DNA from 2 places in the Alkalibacter saccharofermentans DSM 14828 genome. Region 1 is predicted to be linked to the other one. Evidence: riboswitches for the same ligand, from Rfam matches in the RefSeq annotation. Region 1 holds a riboswitch; the other holds the start of a gene.

Region 1 (7,398 bases):
CCATATTTTTATAGACTTCACCCATTAATATTACTTGAGCCCCTACGTCTGAAGAGGGCTTAAGCAAAATGGGATTCATATGCACTTTTGGCTCTATCCCAGCAGCTTCCGCCTGTACTACTTGGGCTCTTCCCATCTCTTTTCCGTCTGCCGTGATGAAACTGTTCAATGCCATGTTCTGAGATTTAAAAGGCGCAACATTCAAGCCTCTATTCTTTAAAACCCTGGATATTCCTGCCGTCAGAATGCTCTTGCCCACTGACGAACCTGTCCCTTGAAACATTATACTTGGTTTTCTCATCCCGCTATTCTCCTTTGCCGATCGCTTTCAAAAACTCCTTATAGCTTTTTATATATTCGATTTCTTTTGTTTTTTCTAGCTTTTCCAATATGCTTTCAGCGGCACCTTCGGCATAGTCAAACTGACCTTGTCCCTTGATCATGTAAATCGGGCTATCAGTATTAAAAAGAGCTTCCAAGTTCTTTAGATTCCCCAGACCGAATGGCACGTCGGTAACCAAAATATAATCTGCTCTTTTTACCATCTCAATATTTTCTAGATGACTTTTATCATCTATTTCACTGAAAGGTTTGCATTCCACACAAGAGATTCCTATCATTTTGCTTATATCCCAATCGCTGTCACCTTTGTTCACTACCCCACAGGTAACTTCAAAACCTTTGGAATTAAGGCTTTCCAGTATCTGCTCGCCACTTCCTCCGCCGCAAATTACATGTATTCTAGTTCTCGCTAGCTCTGTCTTGCCTTTGATTACCCGTATCGGAACCACTTCCTTGGTAGATAGCATCTTGTTTCTACGTACCAGCATCTCCATTTCGTAGACCCTGCCAAGATATTTTTCATCAATAACCTGTTCCGGTGTTCCATCTACAATGACTTTTTTGTCATTTAACAGTATGAGCCTGTCGCTGAACCTGGCCGCCATATTTATGTCGTGAAGAACTGCTAGTATTGTAACGTTTCTGTTCTTGTTGAGCATCTTTACCAACTCCAGCACTTCAAGCTGATGATGGATGTCCAAGTGAGAAGTGGGTTCATCTAGCAGTATTATCTTAGACTGTTGCGCTATGGCTCTGGCTATGATCACCCTTTGCCTTTCCCCGCCGCTGAGTTGGTTGAAATACCTGTCTTTGAACTGCCAAGTATTTGTCATGAGCATCGCTTCGTAAACGATATCGTAATCCCTGGAAGGATTTTTCTTGTCTTTAGAAACATGAGGGTTTCTGCCCATCATCACGATATCGAAAGCATTAAATTCAAAATCCACATTGAACTCTTGGGGAACTACTGCCACAAGTCTTGCTCTTTCTTTTCTGCTAAGCTTACTGTTGATTTTTCCGTCGATACTTATCTTTCCATTTTTAATATCAATTATATCTGTGATCGCTTTTATCAATGTAGATTTACCCGAGCCGTTGGGGCCTATTATTCCTACGAATTCTCCTTGGTTGATTCCTATGGTCAGGTTCTCGAGCACGGTTTTTTCGCCATAAGCCACTGTTATGTTTTCTAGAGAAAGTTGAGTAATCATATCATAATCCCCCTGTTTTTCTTTGTTTCAACAGGTATACAAAAAAAGGTCCACCAAAAAGCGCCGTAATTATACCCACGGGTATTTCCTGGCTGATCATCGACCTTGCCAGCGTGTCGCACAATATCATAAAAATCCCTCCAGCCACAAAGGAGTAGGGTATAAGGTAGATGTGCTTCGGTCCCGTAAATATCCTTACTATATGGGGAATTATAAGGCCTACAAAACCTATGATACCTGTCACACTTACAGAAGCTGCTGTAACAAGTGCTGTAGTAACGAGTATTTTCCTTTTTAGCCTTTCAGTATCAACCCCCAATTGGGCTGCTGTATCTTCTCCCAAAAGCATGATATCCATCTCCCTTTGGGTGGAAAATATCACTGCAAAACCTATGAGCGCATAAGGCAGGACCATTATCAGCTGGCTCCAGCTTCTTGCATTGAAACTGCCCATGGTCCAAAATATTATCCGGTGCAGATCATTGGCGAAAACCATCATCAGGGATATTGCTGCAGATAGAAATTGACCGATTGCTATGCCACTTAGCAGAAGGGTGTTTACAGGTACTTTTTTTCCTACCCTTGATATGTTGTACACCAAAAACAACGATCCTGTCGCACCTATAAAAGCCAGTATGGATATTGCATTCAGTCCGAAGATGTAAAACTCCAGCCTGGCCACAATCCCCACAGTAGCACCCAATGCAGCTCCTGATGAAACACCTAGGATGTAAGGATCCGCCATGGGATTTTTGAAAATGCTCTGATACGAAACTCCGCAGATCGCCAAAGAGCCTCCTACGAAAAAAGCAAGCAGTGCTCTCGGAAATCTTATGAGCCAAATGATAGCGGATGCAGATGACTTGATGCCTTCCATATCCATGTCCATTAACAAAATCCTGTTCAGCAGGATCTTTATGGTCTGAATAAAGCTTATATCTGCTATACCTATAGTTGTAGAGAATATCACCACGGCAAAACACAATATCGACACTAACATTGCAAGTTTTTTATTGGATAACTTTTTCACTTGTATCTGCCACCTTTATCTTGTCTTCATAAATATTGAAGTTTTTAAAATCCAGGGGCGCAAAAACAGCGCCCCTGGATCGATTTATTCAAATAACGAAGGGTATATTATCTCTGCGTATAATTCTAGACCTTGAATGACTCTAGGTCCCGGCCTTTGAACGAAATCGTGTTCTTCAATTCCCCAGGGTATGACCACTACTTGGTCGTTTTGGAATGCAGAAACCTCACTTAACCCCGGAGTTTCGTTGAGCTCTTCAATCGTAGGGTATAGGGAAATGTATACTTGGGGATCTGCGTCCACAACCTGCTCTAACGTAAGGGTAGGCCACTGCCCCTCGCCTTTTGCAGCTACATTTTCAGCTCCAAGCTCAGAAAGAATTGAATCTATAAATGACCCGCTTCCTGCAGATATGAAGCTCCCCAGATCTATAAATACCCGCTTCGCTTCTTCTCCTGACACCATGCTTACTATTTCTTGTCTTTTTGCCTGCAAGCTTTCCACAATGTCTGAAGCTGTTTCTGAAACGTTTAGCACCTTGCCCGTCAACTCAATATTTTTTAATACGCCGTCTATATCTTCAGGATTGTACACTATGACTTTGATGCCAGCCCCTTCGAGCAAAATCTTCTCTTCCTCAGGAACTGAACCCGCTGCGAACAGCACGTCCGGCTCAAGCTCCAAGATAAGTTCAGTGTTTGGTCCTGAAAACCCACCTACCACTTCAACTTCTGCAGCTTCTTCAGGATAGTTGCAGAACTCGCTTCTGCCTACTAATTTTTCCCCTAATCCCAATGCAAATATTATTTCCGTACTGCTCGGAGCAACAGATACTATTTTTTCAGGCTCAGATTCTATTACGACCTCATTGCCAAGATCATCCGTTATAGTCAAGGGATAAATGCTATCCGACGATCCTCCTGTTTGATCGCCTCCCTCAGAATTGCTACATGCAGCAAAGCTTACCAGCATTGCAAATGCCAAAAATAAAACTAATGATTTATTTAATTTTCTCATTTATTGCGCCTCCTTTTTTTTTGGTTCTTAATATCTTATGCACAAACAAAAAAATCCCAGCCGCAAGCTGAGAAGGTTTCCAAAAAACACAGACTTCGCAATCCTCCCCTCCGTAGGTAAATAAATTGTCGAGGCAGGTCTCCTGACTTGTGCTTCATCCTTAGTTCTCCTTCCCATCAATTAAGACAGTGGATATTAGAACTTTTGTCCACACTCACAGTAGCGGGGGCTGTAGTGGATTTTAACCACTTTCCCTATTAAGTATTAACACCTTGACTACTACATTTATTAAATTATAGATTTAATGTTACCATAAAGACCAATATTACACAATACCAAGTGAATGAAGATTGTTTCCAAAACCATTGTAATCCTTTTCATAGGCTTTTTCAAAAACCTGATGCTTCGTCATTTCCTGTCTTGTCTTCAGTTTTTAAAAATGAAAAAACCAAGACTTTGGCGAACACTGCGACAAGCAATATGCTTGAAAACACAATCATCCCTTTGAATGACATGCTGACAAAAGGATCTGACATCATCGGCATGAATACCAAGAGCAATCCTAGAGCCAAAACAGCAATAATCAAAACTGCAGATCTTTTCTTAATCTTCATCTCCATCATCCCTCACGATAGTATAGGCAATAATTCTTTAAAAAGCATTCGACGCATTTTGGGCTTCTTGCGCTGCAAATTTGTCTTCCATGAAAGATCAACCAATGATGGGCCTGGGACCAAATCGCTTTGGGTATGGCTTCCATTAAGTCTTTCTCAGTTGACAATACGTTTTTAGAACAGGCTAATCCTATTCTGTTTGCTACCCTAAAAACGTGGGTATCAACTGCTATAGCCGGTATTCCAAAGGCATTGCTCATAACCACGTTCGCAGTTTTTCTTCCAACTCCCGGAAGTGCTGTGAGTTCATTAATATCCATGGGCACTTGGGAATCATGCTTATCTATCAGTATTTTGCACAGCGATAGTATGTTTTTGCCCTTTGTCTTGTACAGCCCACAGCTTTTTATTGTATCCTGAAGCTTTTTCTCTCCCAACTCCAAAATGCCCTCCGGGGTATTTGCCATCTTATAAAGCTTTTCGGTGACTATGTTTACCCTTATATCCGTGCATTGAGCTGAGAGTACAGTAGCTATCAACAATTCGAAGGGAGTGGTAAAGTTAAGCATCGGTCCTGCATTTCCATATTCTGTTTTCAACAATTCTAAAACCTCATCGATTTCTTTTTTGTCTAATTTAAGCATACTCAATACCTCTAGAGTTATTCTAACACGAAGTAAACGTTTTTCATAACTTTTTTTTATTCATGTGAAAAACAGTGATATTAATCAACTGTTATTGGAGAATGAATTCTGATATAATTATTTTTGACTTAAAGTTAGGAGAATGAACATATGAACAACAAAAAAATATTATTTGCGGATTTGGGATTGATTTTAACGGCGTTTGTCTGGGGAAGTGGGTTTGTTGCCACAAAGAACGCTCTTTCAAATTTTTCCCCTACAGACATTATGATAATACGTTTCGGTCTTGCAACCTTGATATCTTTTGTCGTCTTCCATAAAAAAGCGTTAGAATTAAGCTTTAATGACATAAAAGCAGGTGGGATGATAGGAGTTTTTTTGTTTTTAGGATTTGCATTTCAAACAGCAGGCCTCCAGTATACATTAGCAGGCAAACAGGCATTTTTAACAGGCACCAATGTCATCATGGTTCCCTGGATTTATTGGCTGATAAAAAAAGACAAGCCTGATACATACAACCTAGTTGCTGCAATTATGATGTTTGCGGGGATAGCATTTTTAACTTTGGACTTTCAAAACTCCATGTTCTTGAACAAGGGAGATGTCCTGACCCTGATATGTGCATTTTTCTTTGCATGCCATATACTTTCAATTGGCTTTTTTTCCAAATTCTACGATCCGATAAAATTGACCATCATTCAGTTTGCGACTACTTTTCTCATGTCGGCTTTGTGGAGGCTTTCCACGGGAGAACAGGCTTTTTCCATGCCGACATCCTACTTGACGGACGTAGTGTTTTTAGGGGTTTTTAGTACTTTTTTAGCTTTTTTGCTTCAAAACACAGCTCAAAAGCACACAAGCTCCACCCATGCTGCTGTCCTGCTTTCATTGGAGTCTTTTTTCGGAAGCTTCATGGCTATTCTTCTTCTTGGAGATGCATTCTCCCCCAAGATGATTTTAGGATGTGCAATCATATTCATAGCTATAATCACAGCAGAAACAAAATGGCAATTTATAAAACCATATTCAGTAGAGAACCCCGTAGATTGAATACATAAAACCGAAAGGAGCATCATCAATGAACTATCAGCAGGCACTTGAATATATCCATGGCACTTACATGTTTGGCATCAAACTGGGTCTAGACAACATAACTCTTTTGCTAAAATATTTAGGCGATCCCCACAAGAATCTGAAATACGTTCACATAGCTGGAACCAACGGCAAAGGATCAACCAGCCACATGATAAGCAACGCTTTGACAAAAAGCGGCTACAAAACCGGACTATACATATCTCCATATCTCGAGGAATTCACTGAGAGAATTCAAATAGACGGCAATCAGATACCCAAAGAAAGACTTGCAAAGGTCACATCCAAGGTGAAATCTGCCGTAGATCAAATGTTGGCGGAAGGTCATCCCTCACCTTCGGAATTTGAACTTGTCACTGCAATAGGATTCGAATACTTCTCAAATGAAAATGTAGACATCGTAGTGCTTGAAGTAGGCATGGGGGGCCGCTTCGATGCTACGAATGTAATCCCGACACCCGTCGTTTCGGTCATAACCTCAATAGGAATGGATCACACCCAGTATCTTGGAGATACCCTTGAAAAAATCGCATTTGAAAAAGCAGGTATCATAAAAGACAACTCAACAGTAGTGCTGTATCCACAAGGGGATGAAGTCGTGAAGGTTGTCAAAGAAAAGGTGGACAAAACAGGCTCCTGCCTGATTCTGCCCAATGCATCTGACATTAGTCTGCAATCTGCTGACTTAAACGGTCAATTTATTATTTATACAAAAGAAAACAGCATATTCTCAAATTTAGAATTTAAGTTGAGCCTTCTTGGCGATCACCAGGTCACTAATTCTTTAACCGCTTTGACTGCCCTAGAAATCCTGGCGGAAAAAGGATATGCTGTTTCGAAAGATGCAATCAGAGAGTCAATGTCTTCCATAGTTTTCCCCGGACGCTTCGAGCGCATAACCGAAAGCCCTCTGACTATCATAGACGGCGCTCACAATCTAAACGGGTTTGAAGCTTTGACTAAGACTCTTACTAGGTATCTAAATAAAAAAATCAATGTTGTAATAGGGATTTTAGGAGATAAGGATTACGGTCCCATGCTTAAGGAAATCGCACCATTTACCAAGAAATTCTTTACTGTTACGCCGGTGAATCCAAGGGCGCTTCCCGCACATGAGCTAGCGGAATACATTAAGGTGAATTTAAATATGAGTGCCGAAGAACTAGAATCCATCGATTCTGCCGCAGCTTTGGCTTTGAACTCAGATTCTCAAGAAGCTTACTTATTTGTCGGTTCCCTTTATATGATAGGCGAAGCAAGGACTTCTTTAAATAAACGGTCATGAAATCAGCCGCCCCGAAGAATATATGGGGCGGCTGTTACTTTTAAGCTAAAAATTTTATATAACTATAGTCATGTTCTTTCATAAACTCCATGCACTGATTATGATAATCGTCAATTATCTCACCATTGATGCCGAAAAGTCTACCGGTAAGAGAAGAAAGCTT
Region 2 (7,398 bases), on a different contig from region 1:
TGAATAAGCCATCACATCGTAACCCATATCCTTCGTTCTTGCAGCAAGCAGCCCCATCTTGTCTGCCTGCTCAAAGGGTTCCCCTCCGCTTAAAGTTATACCGTCAAGCAGCGGGTTTTTTCTCATGCGACTTATGATCTCATCAATCGATATGAAACTTCCTCCATTAAAATCATGAGTGTGAGGATTATGACACCCGGTGCAGTTATGACTGCAGCCTTGAGCAAACACAACGAACCTTATTCCCGGACCGTCAACAAAAGACTCTTCTACTATTCCCGCTGTCCTAATCATATTCCCTTCACCTTCCTAAGAGGCTCCGTGCTTTATTCTGTCATGCACCTCTGCCTTTTTAGCATCGTTGAACCTGTCTAGAGTTCCTACGAGATATCCTGTTATCCTTCTGATTCTTTCAAAGGGTATATGATCTTCCTTCCTGCCACAGGACGGACAAACCTCACCTATCATTCCCGTATATCCGCAAACAGAATCTCTGTCGACAGGATGGTTTATCGATCCATACCCCACTCCTGATTCCTTCATGGCCCTGACGATTTTCTCAAAGGCTTCAAGGTTATTTGAAGGGTCGCCGTCTATTTCTACATATGTGATATGACCGGCATTGGTCAGTTCATGATACGGTCCTTCTATAGATATTTTTTCAAATGCGCTGATCTTATGATACACGGGCACGTGGAAGCCGTTGGTGTAGTACTCCCTATCGGTAACTCCCGGTATAATTCCGTATCGCTTTTTATCCATCCTCACAAACCGACCAGCCGTACCTTCTGCCGGACTTGCGATTAAAGTGTAGTTTAATTTTTCTCTGTTGCTGGCTTCATCCATTCTATTTCTCATGTGGGATATTATCTCGATACCTAGCTTCCTAGCAATATCAGATTCACCGTGGTGATTTCCCGCAAGGGCCTTTAAGCACTCCGCAAGTCCTATAAAGCCTGTAGAAAGTGTCCCGTGCTTGATGATTTCCCTTATCTCGTCTTCGGGGCCCAACTTGTCAGAATCTATCCATATTCCTTGTCCCATAAGGAATGGAAAGTTCTTAACCTTCTTTTGTGCTTGGATTTCGTATCGTTCCCTTAGCTGTGCGATTACCAGGTCGATTTTTTCGTCAAGAAGCTTGAAAAACTCCTGCTTATCTCCCTTGGATTCTATGGCAATAGCCGGAAGGTTTACAGTGGTAAAGCTTAGGTTTCCTCTGCCGTAGGTTATCTCCCTATCCGGATCGAAGGTGTTTCCTATGACCCTTGTCCTGCAGCCCATGTAGGCAATTTCAGTTTCCGGCCTTCCCTCTCTGTAATACTTCAGGTTAAAAGGTGCATCTATAAAGGAAAAGTTGGGGAAAAGCCTCTTTGCGCTGACCTTGCAGGAAAGCTTGAATAGATCGTAGTTCTTATCTTCCTTGTTGTAGTTTATGCCTTCCTTTACCTTGTATATCTGAATCGGAAAAATCGGAGTTTCTCCGTTTCCAAGTCCGGACTCTGTAGCAAGGAGAAGGTTCTTTACGACCATCCTGCCCTCAGGAGTGGTATCAAGGCCATAGTTGATTGAGCTAAAAGGTATCTGAGCACCAGCTCTGCTGTGCATTGTGTTAAGGTTGTGAACAAAAGCCTCCATCGCCTGATATGTGTTTTTTTCTGTCTCTATAATGGCATTCTTGCCTGCAAATCTTTGAATCTTTTTTGCCAAAGCTTTATCCGGCGCTATTTTTTCAAGCTCTTTGAGCTCTTCTCCAAGGTACTCTCCGTTGTCTTCCAAGGTAGGGGAAAGATTTTTTTCTTTCTTTAGCTTTTCTTTTATCTTTATAGCTACATCCATCGAATCCTCAATATCCAAAAGCAGACTCATGGCTTTAGAAAGGTTTACGAAGTAGCATTTCTCATATGTCTTCTTAACCCCTGCTGCCATTGCATAATCAAAGTTAGGTATGCTCTGTCCTCCATGTTGATCATTTTGATTAGACTGTATGGCTATGCATGCGAGGGCTGAGTAGCTGTGTATGCTGTTTGGCTCCCGCAAAAATCCGTGGCCTGTGCTAAATCCGTTTTTAAATAGCCTGTCCAAGTCGATTTGGCAGCACGTGGTCGTTAGGGTCAAAAAATCCATGTCGTGAATATGTATCTCCCCTTTATTGTGAGCCTCAGCATGATCCTTGTTCAGCACGAACATTTCATAAAATTGCTTTGCTCCCTCTGAACCGTATTTCAGCATCGTGCCCATTGCTGTATCTCCATCTATATTTGCGTTTTCACGCTTTAAATCGTTGTCCTTTGCATCCTTGAAGGTAAGATCCTCATATACCTTCATAAGCCTTGTATTCATCTCCCTGACCTTTGTTCTGTCAGCTCTGTATAAAATATATTTCTTCGCCGTTTTGGCGTGACCTTCTTCAATGAGGACTTTTTCCACGCTGTCTTGTATCTGTTCCACTGTGGGTATTTTAGTATTTAGGTCAGTTTGGACATAAATCGCCACTTTTTCAGCTAATTCCATGGCCATATCGTAGTTGTTTCCTTCAACTGCGCTTGCAGCCTTATATATGGCATCTGCAATCTTGCCTATGTTGAAGGGAACCTCCCTGCCGTCTCTTTTTTTGATTTTTGTTATCATCATTATCTCCCTTGTTTTTGATATTTGCCAATAAAAAAACTCCAGACAAAGGTCGGAGCAGTCGAAAAAGACAACGCTTCGCACCCTCTATCGTCCGTAGAGTATCGGCGCTACTCCCTTTGGCAGGTCTTCTGACTTAGTTTCATCGTTCCGGCAGCCTTCCCCTTTCAGGTGGCTATTTGCCAAAACTCATCCATTACAGCGGCGGGACCGTGCAGGAATCACACCTGCTTCCCTTTTCATCCGCGCTTGCAGCGCAGACACCAAATGTACATATATTGTTTGAATTATCATATCACGCACTATATGTTGTGTCAATAATAATGCAGCGTTATTTAAGCACACAAGAAGATCAAATCTTCTTTTGATAAGTTACAGGTGGTGATATAATTTAGTTAAGAGGTGCTCATCACACCTAAAATATTGGGCTCGTACATTATACCAGCTCGAGGGGGATGTAACAATGAAAATGAAAAAGTTTTTGGTTTTTTTGCTTGCAGCATTGCTGATTCTGAGCTTAGCAGCCTGTGGGGGCAATGGGGACACAAATGGATCGCAAGTTACCGACAACGGTGAAGGCTCATCAGAATCCGAAGAAGATATAACCTTTGAAGATTCCTTAAAAGCAGAAGGCATCTACGAAAACTATTATTTCGAGATGGAGGTTAATGTAAATGGGGAAGACTTCCCTACCAGCCAACTCTGGTTTTTAGGTGGAGACATGAAGTTCGAGAACCAGGATCAGGCCATTTTCATTAAGCCTTCAGAGGAACAGATGGGTATTTATACCAAGGAAACGAACCAGCTGGTCTTGATGCCCATATCCGAAAACGAAGATTTTTACACGCCTTTTATAGCCGCCGACGAGATCGAAGAAGAAGTTTATGAGGGTATTTTATACAAAGGTTCTGAAACCTTGGACGGGAAAACCGTGGATGTATTTGAATACGATGCCATGGATGTTTATGCAAAGTACTACATATGGAGGGACACTGGAATAATTGTTAAAATGATAGTCCACTCCGATGAATACGAAAGCGAATACTACTTTAGGAACATGAGAGTAAATGAGCTTACTGCCGATGACCTGGCCTATCCTGAAGATGCGGAAATTATGGATATGAGCGAGTTTCTTGTGCAATAAAAAAAGCGCGTACGCGCTTTTTTTATTCCATACCCGGCTTTAAGACGACCTTTAGCGCCCTTCCGGATTTTATCTCTTCAATACCCTTTACCGCATCTTTTAGAGGAAGCACGTGGGTGACAAACCCATCCACGTTTATCATCTTGCCTGCCACGATATCAAATGCCTTCTTGAAATTGTTTGGACCATATGCAAATGAGCCAAGAACAGAAAGCTCGTTGTAGTGTATCTTGTTGCTGTCAAGAGTGGTATATGGGTTTTCGGCGCTTACGCCCCCAAACAGAACCAGCCTACCCCTTTTTCTTAAAAGGTCGATGCCCTGTGCCTGGGTCTCCACGGAAGGTGTGGCAGATATGACCACGTCCACGCCAAAGCCTTCAGTAAGCTTCATAACCTCTTCCTGCAAGTTGGTTTCCTTGGAATTTATAAAGTCTGTTCCGCTGAACTTTTTTGAAAGCTCCAGCCTGTTTTCATTTATATCGATCATTATTATTTTTTTTGCGCCTCTTAGCTTAGCAATCTCAGAATGGAGACACCCGATAGGACCTGCACCGAAAATGGCAACTGTCTCTCCTAAAGTCACATCTGCAAACTCTTGGGAGTTGATTACAGAAGACAATAATTCCACGATTACGATATCATCGGTTGATACTCCATCAGGAATCTTGATTACCTGTCCACGCTCAAGCCCTATTCCGGGTACCACCATGTAATCTGCAAAGCCGCCTTGAATCTGGTGCCCGTACGTCAATCTGTCGGAGCACAGATGCTGCCAGCCCTTCTGGCAATACCAGCATTTGCCGCAAGGCAAAACGGGATTTACGATAATTTTTTCTCCCTTTTCAAAGCCTTCTACCTCAGAACCTACTTCCACTATCGTTCCTGCATTTTCATGCCCAAGAATACATGGATAAGTCACGTGATGGTGGCCGTGAAAATACGTTCTCACATCCGAACCGCAAAGCCCCACAGAATCGACTTTCAATAACAGCCCATCCTTAGGACATTTAGGCATTTCCACGTCTTTGTATACAAACTTCTCCTTGCCTTCCAAAACCAAAGCTTTCATCTTCTCACCCCATATATTATATTTATCTATGCGTACGTTCTTCCGCCGTCCATAGTTATGACCTCACCATTTATATACCCCGCCATGTCCGATGCTAAAAAGGCAGTAAGATAACCTACCTCCTCAGGCTCGCAAAGTCTCTTGACAGGCACGCTTTCGATCTTTGATTTTAAGTCTCCAGTCTTTCTGTTAATCAAAAGCTCGGTATTAACCATAGTCACAGCAATTGAATTGGTCCTTATATTGTATTGGCCGTAATCTTTTGCAAGGTTTCTGGTAAATCCTAAAAGCGCAGATTTGGATGCAGCGTAATGGGCGCCTCCACCGGCCCCTGTATACATGCTTGTTGAGGAGATGTTTATGATAGTACCCCCGTTTTCCTTCATTAGGGGAAGGGCGAACTTGGTGCAGTAGAACGTTCCAAACAGGTTCACTTCAAAAATCTTTTGTATGTCCTCAACGGGAAGATCCTCAAGATTATATTCGGTGGTAGTTCCTGCGTTATTCACCAAGATATCTAGCCTGCCGTATTTTTCCTTAATGAAATTTAACATGTCCTCAACCTTTTGTGGATCGGTAACATCCCCTTGAATAATGGGGGTGTCTCCGCCTATTTCCTTTGCAACTTCCAGGGCGGCTTCTTTATTCGTATTATAGTTGATTATTACCTTTGCACCCGCTTGAGCCAGTGTTTTTGCACAGGACTTTCCTATGCCCCGGGAAGAACCTGTAACAAAGGCTATTTTGCCTCGTAAATCTATCGCCAGCATATCATTCTCCTCAAATAAATTTATTACATATGATCATTCTGATTACAATAGTAACAATTAAATATGTGTAAGTCAATGAAATGGGAAGATGTTTTTGTGCTTTTTTAACTCATATAATCAAAAACCCCGGATAAAGCATCCGAGGTCAAAGAGTTAGTCGCATTTTTTAATTAAAGTTTGCGAAAATATCATTCCTAAAATACAAAGTCCAATTATTAAGTAAAACACTGCATGATAATCGTGAACGGCATCGAGAAGCATCCCTGAACCAGTAACACCGGTTATAGCTCCTACCCCGTAGGCAGTAAAAACGACTCCGTAGTTTTGGCTATAGTGCTTGGTCCCGTACATGGAAAGGGTAGAAGCAGGGGCAATTGCAAGCCAGCCGCCGAGGTTAAACCAAAATATTGAAAACCCCACCAAAAACCTTATAGTTGTCCCTTCACCTGCAGCAATCATTATCCCCGCAGCTACTGCTATCATCACGTATGAAAAGAACATCGCTTTTTTTGCAGACAGCCTATCTGTAAGCCAGCCATAAAAGGGCCTTCCAATGCCATTGAAAACGGCGAATATGGTCATCAAAAATGCCACCTGGTGGGCATCAAGGCCTATCATGTCCACTCCTACATTGCTTGTCATTCCAATTATCATAAGTCCTATCATCGTGCCTATGAGAAAGCTTAGATAAAGACCTTTGAATCCTTTGGATTTAATCATCCGCGACGTGTCGACCTGGTCCTTGTCAGTCGATTGATTGGAAGCGCTGCTCCCGTCTTTTATTCCAGTGTCCTTTGGCGACTTTATGGGCATGCTAAGCAGGGGCATTATAATGCCGAATGAAACCCCCAGTATCACGAAGGTATCCGTTACCCCTTTAATCTCGATAAGCGTCCTCAGGAGCGGCGCTGTGACAAGAGGAGACAATCCAAAGCCAATAAGCACCAATCCTACCGCCAGTCCTCTGTTTTCAGGAAACCACTTGGCAACTATCGTCATAGGCGATCCATATGCTATACCCACGCCGGAGCCTATAATGACGCCATAAGTAAGGGTGAGCATATATATATTGGTGGCAAAAGATGACAGTACCCATCCCAGGGCCACAAGCACAGAACCAATGGTAATTGTTACCCTGGGGCTCACCTTGTCCAGGTACTTGCCCGACAAGAGCATGAATATAGCATAAAATGCCAGTGATGTCATATAAGGAAGCCCGCTTTGAGTCGAACCTATGTTAAACAGCTCTTCGATTGGACTTCTTATAACACTCCATGAATATACTGTTCCCAGGCACATCATAATCAATATTCCCAACAAAACATAAATCCATCTTTTTTTTGGGTTATTTACATTTATATCCGTAACTTTTTCCATTCAAGACCTCCAAAAATCAATTTTGAAAACCGTCCCGTTGAAATATCAGACGTCCCGATTTTTATCTTGCGCTATTTTATCATCAAATTCATAAATATACAAGTATATTGAGTACGTATAAAAACCTCTGTCGTTGTATTTTTCTTTAAAAAAAGAGATCCTGTCATTCCAGAATCTCATTTCCCTTTTCCTTTAATCTTTCATTCACTTCATCTCGAAGAAGGGAATAAATCAGCGCAAACGTCGGCACCCCCAAAAGCATGCCTGTTATCCCGAATAAACCCGCCCCCAGGATAATGGATACCAAAACCCAGAGCCCCGGAAGCCCTACAGTATTTCCTACGATTCTAGGTTTTATTATATTGCCGTCAACCTGCTGCAGCGCAAGTATAAAGAACATAAAAACCAAA

What was found. Region 1 has a riboswitch for cobalamin ahead of BUB93_RS07350 (ABC transporter substrate-binding protein). Riboswitches for the same ligand answer to the same signal wherever they lie in the genome.
Region 2: it holds a riboswitch for cobalamin, as region 1 does, so the genes downstream of both, BUB93_RS06225 (anaerobic ribonucleoside triphosphate reductase) here and BUB93_RS07350 (ABC transporter substrate-binding protein) in region 1, are expected to answer to the same signal.

The regions. Positions count from the first base shown of each region.
Region 1 is NZ_FQTU01000009.1:58,780-66,177, reverse strand. Features, by position in the region: gene BUB93_RS07365 (cobyric acid synthase) at 1-301, opposite strand, end outside; gene BUB93_RS07360 (ABC transporter ATP-binding protein) at 306-1,553, opposite strand; gene BUB93_RS07355 (FecCD family ABC transporter permease) at 1,555-2,583, opposite strand; gene BUB93_RS07350 (ABC transporter substrate-binding protein) at 2,668-3,600, opposite strand; cobalamin riboswitch at 3,716-3,890, opposite strand; gene BUB93_RS07345 (hypothetical protein) at 3,990-4,214, opposite strand; gene nth (endonuclease III) at 4,220-4,858, opposite strand; gene BUB93_RS07335 (DMT family transporter) at 5,009-5,908, shown strand; gene BUB93_RS07330 (bifunctional folylpolyglutamate synthase/dihydrofolate synthase) at 5,937-7,235, shown strand; gene BUB93_RS07325 (TetR/AcrR family transcriptional regulator) at 7,276-7,398, opposite strand, start outside.
Region 2 is NZ_FQTU01000007.1:72,932-80,329, reverse strand. Features, by position in the region: gene nrdG (anaerobic ribonucleoside-triphosphate reductase activating protein) at 1-294, opposite strand, end outside; gene BUB93_RS06225 (anaerobic ribonucleoside triphosphate reductase) at 310-2,628, opposite strand; cobalamin riboswitch at 2,733-2,911, opposite strand; gene BUB93_RS06220 (hypothetical protein) at 3,092-3,772, shown strand; gene BUB93_RS06215 (zinc-binding dehydrogenase) at 3,795-4,841, opposite strand; gene BUB93_RS06210 (SDR family NAD(P)-dependent oxidoreductase) at 4,868-5,611, opposite strand; gene BUB93_RS06205 (L-lactate MFS transporter) at 5,765-6,988, opposite strand; gene BUB93_RS06200 (AI-2E family transporter) at 7,152-7,398, opposite strand, start outside.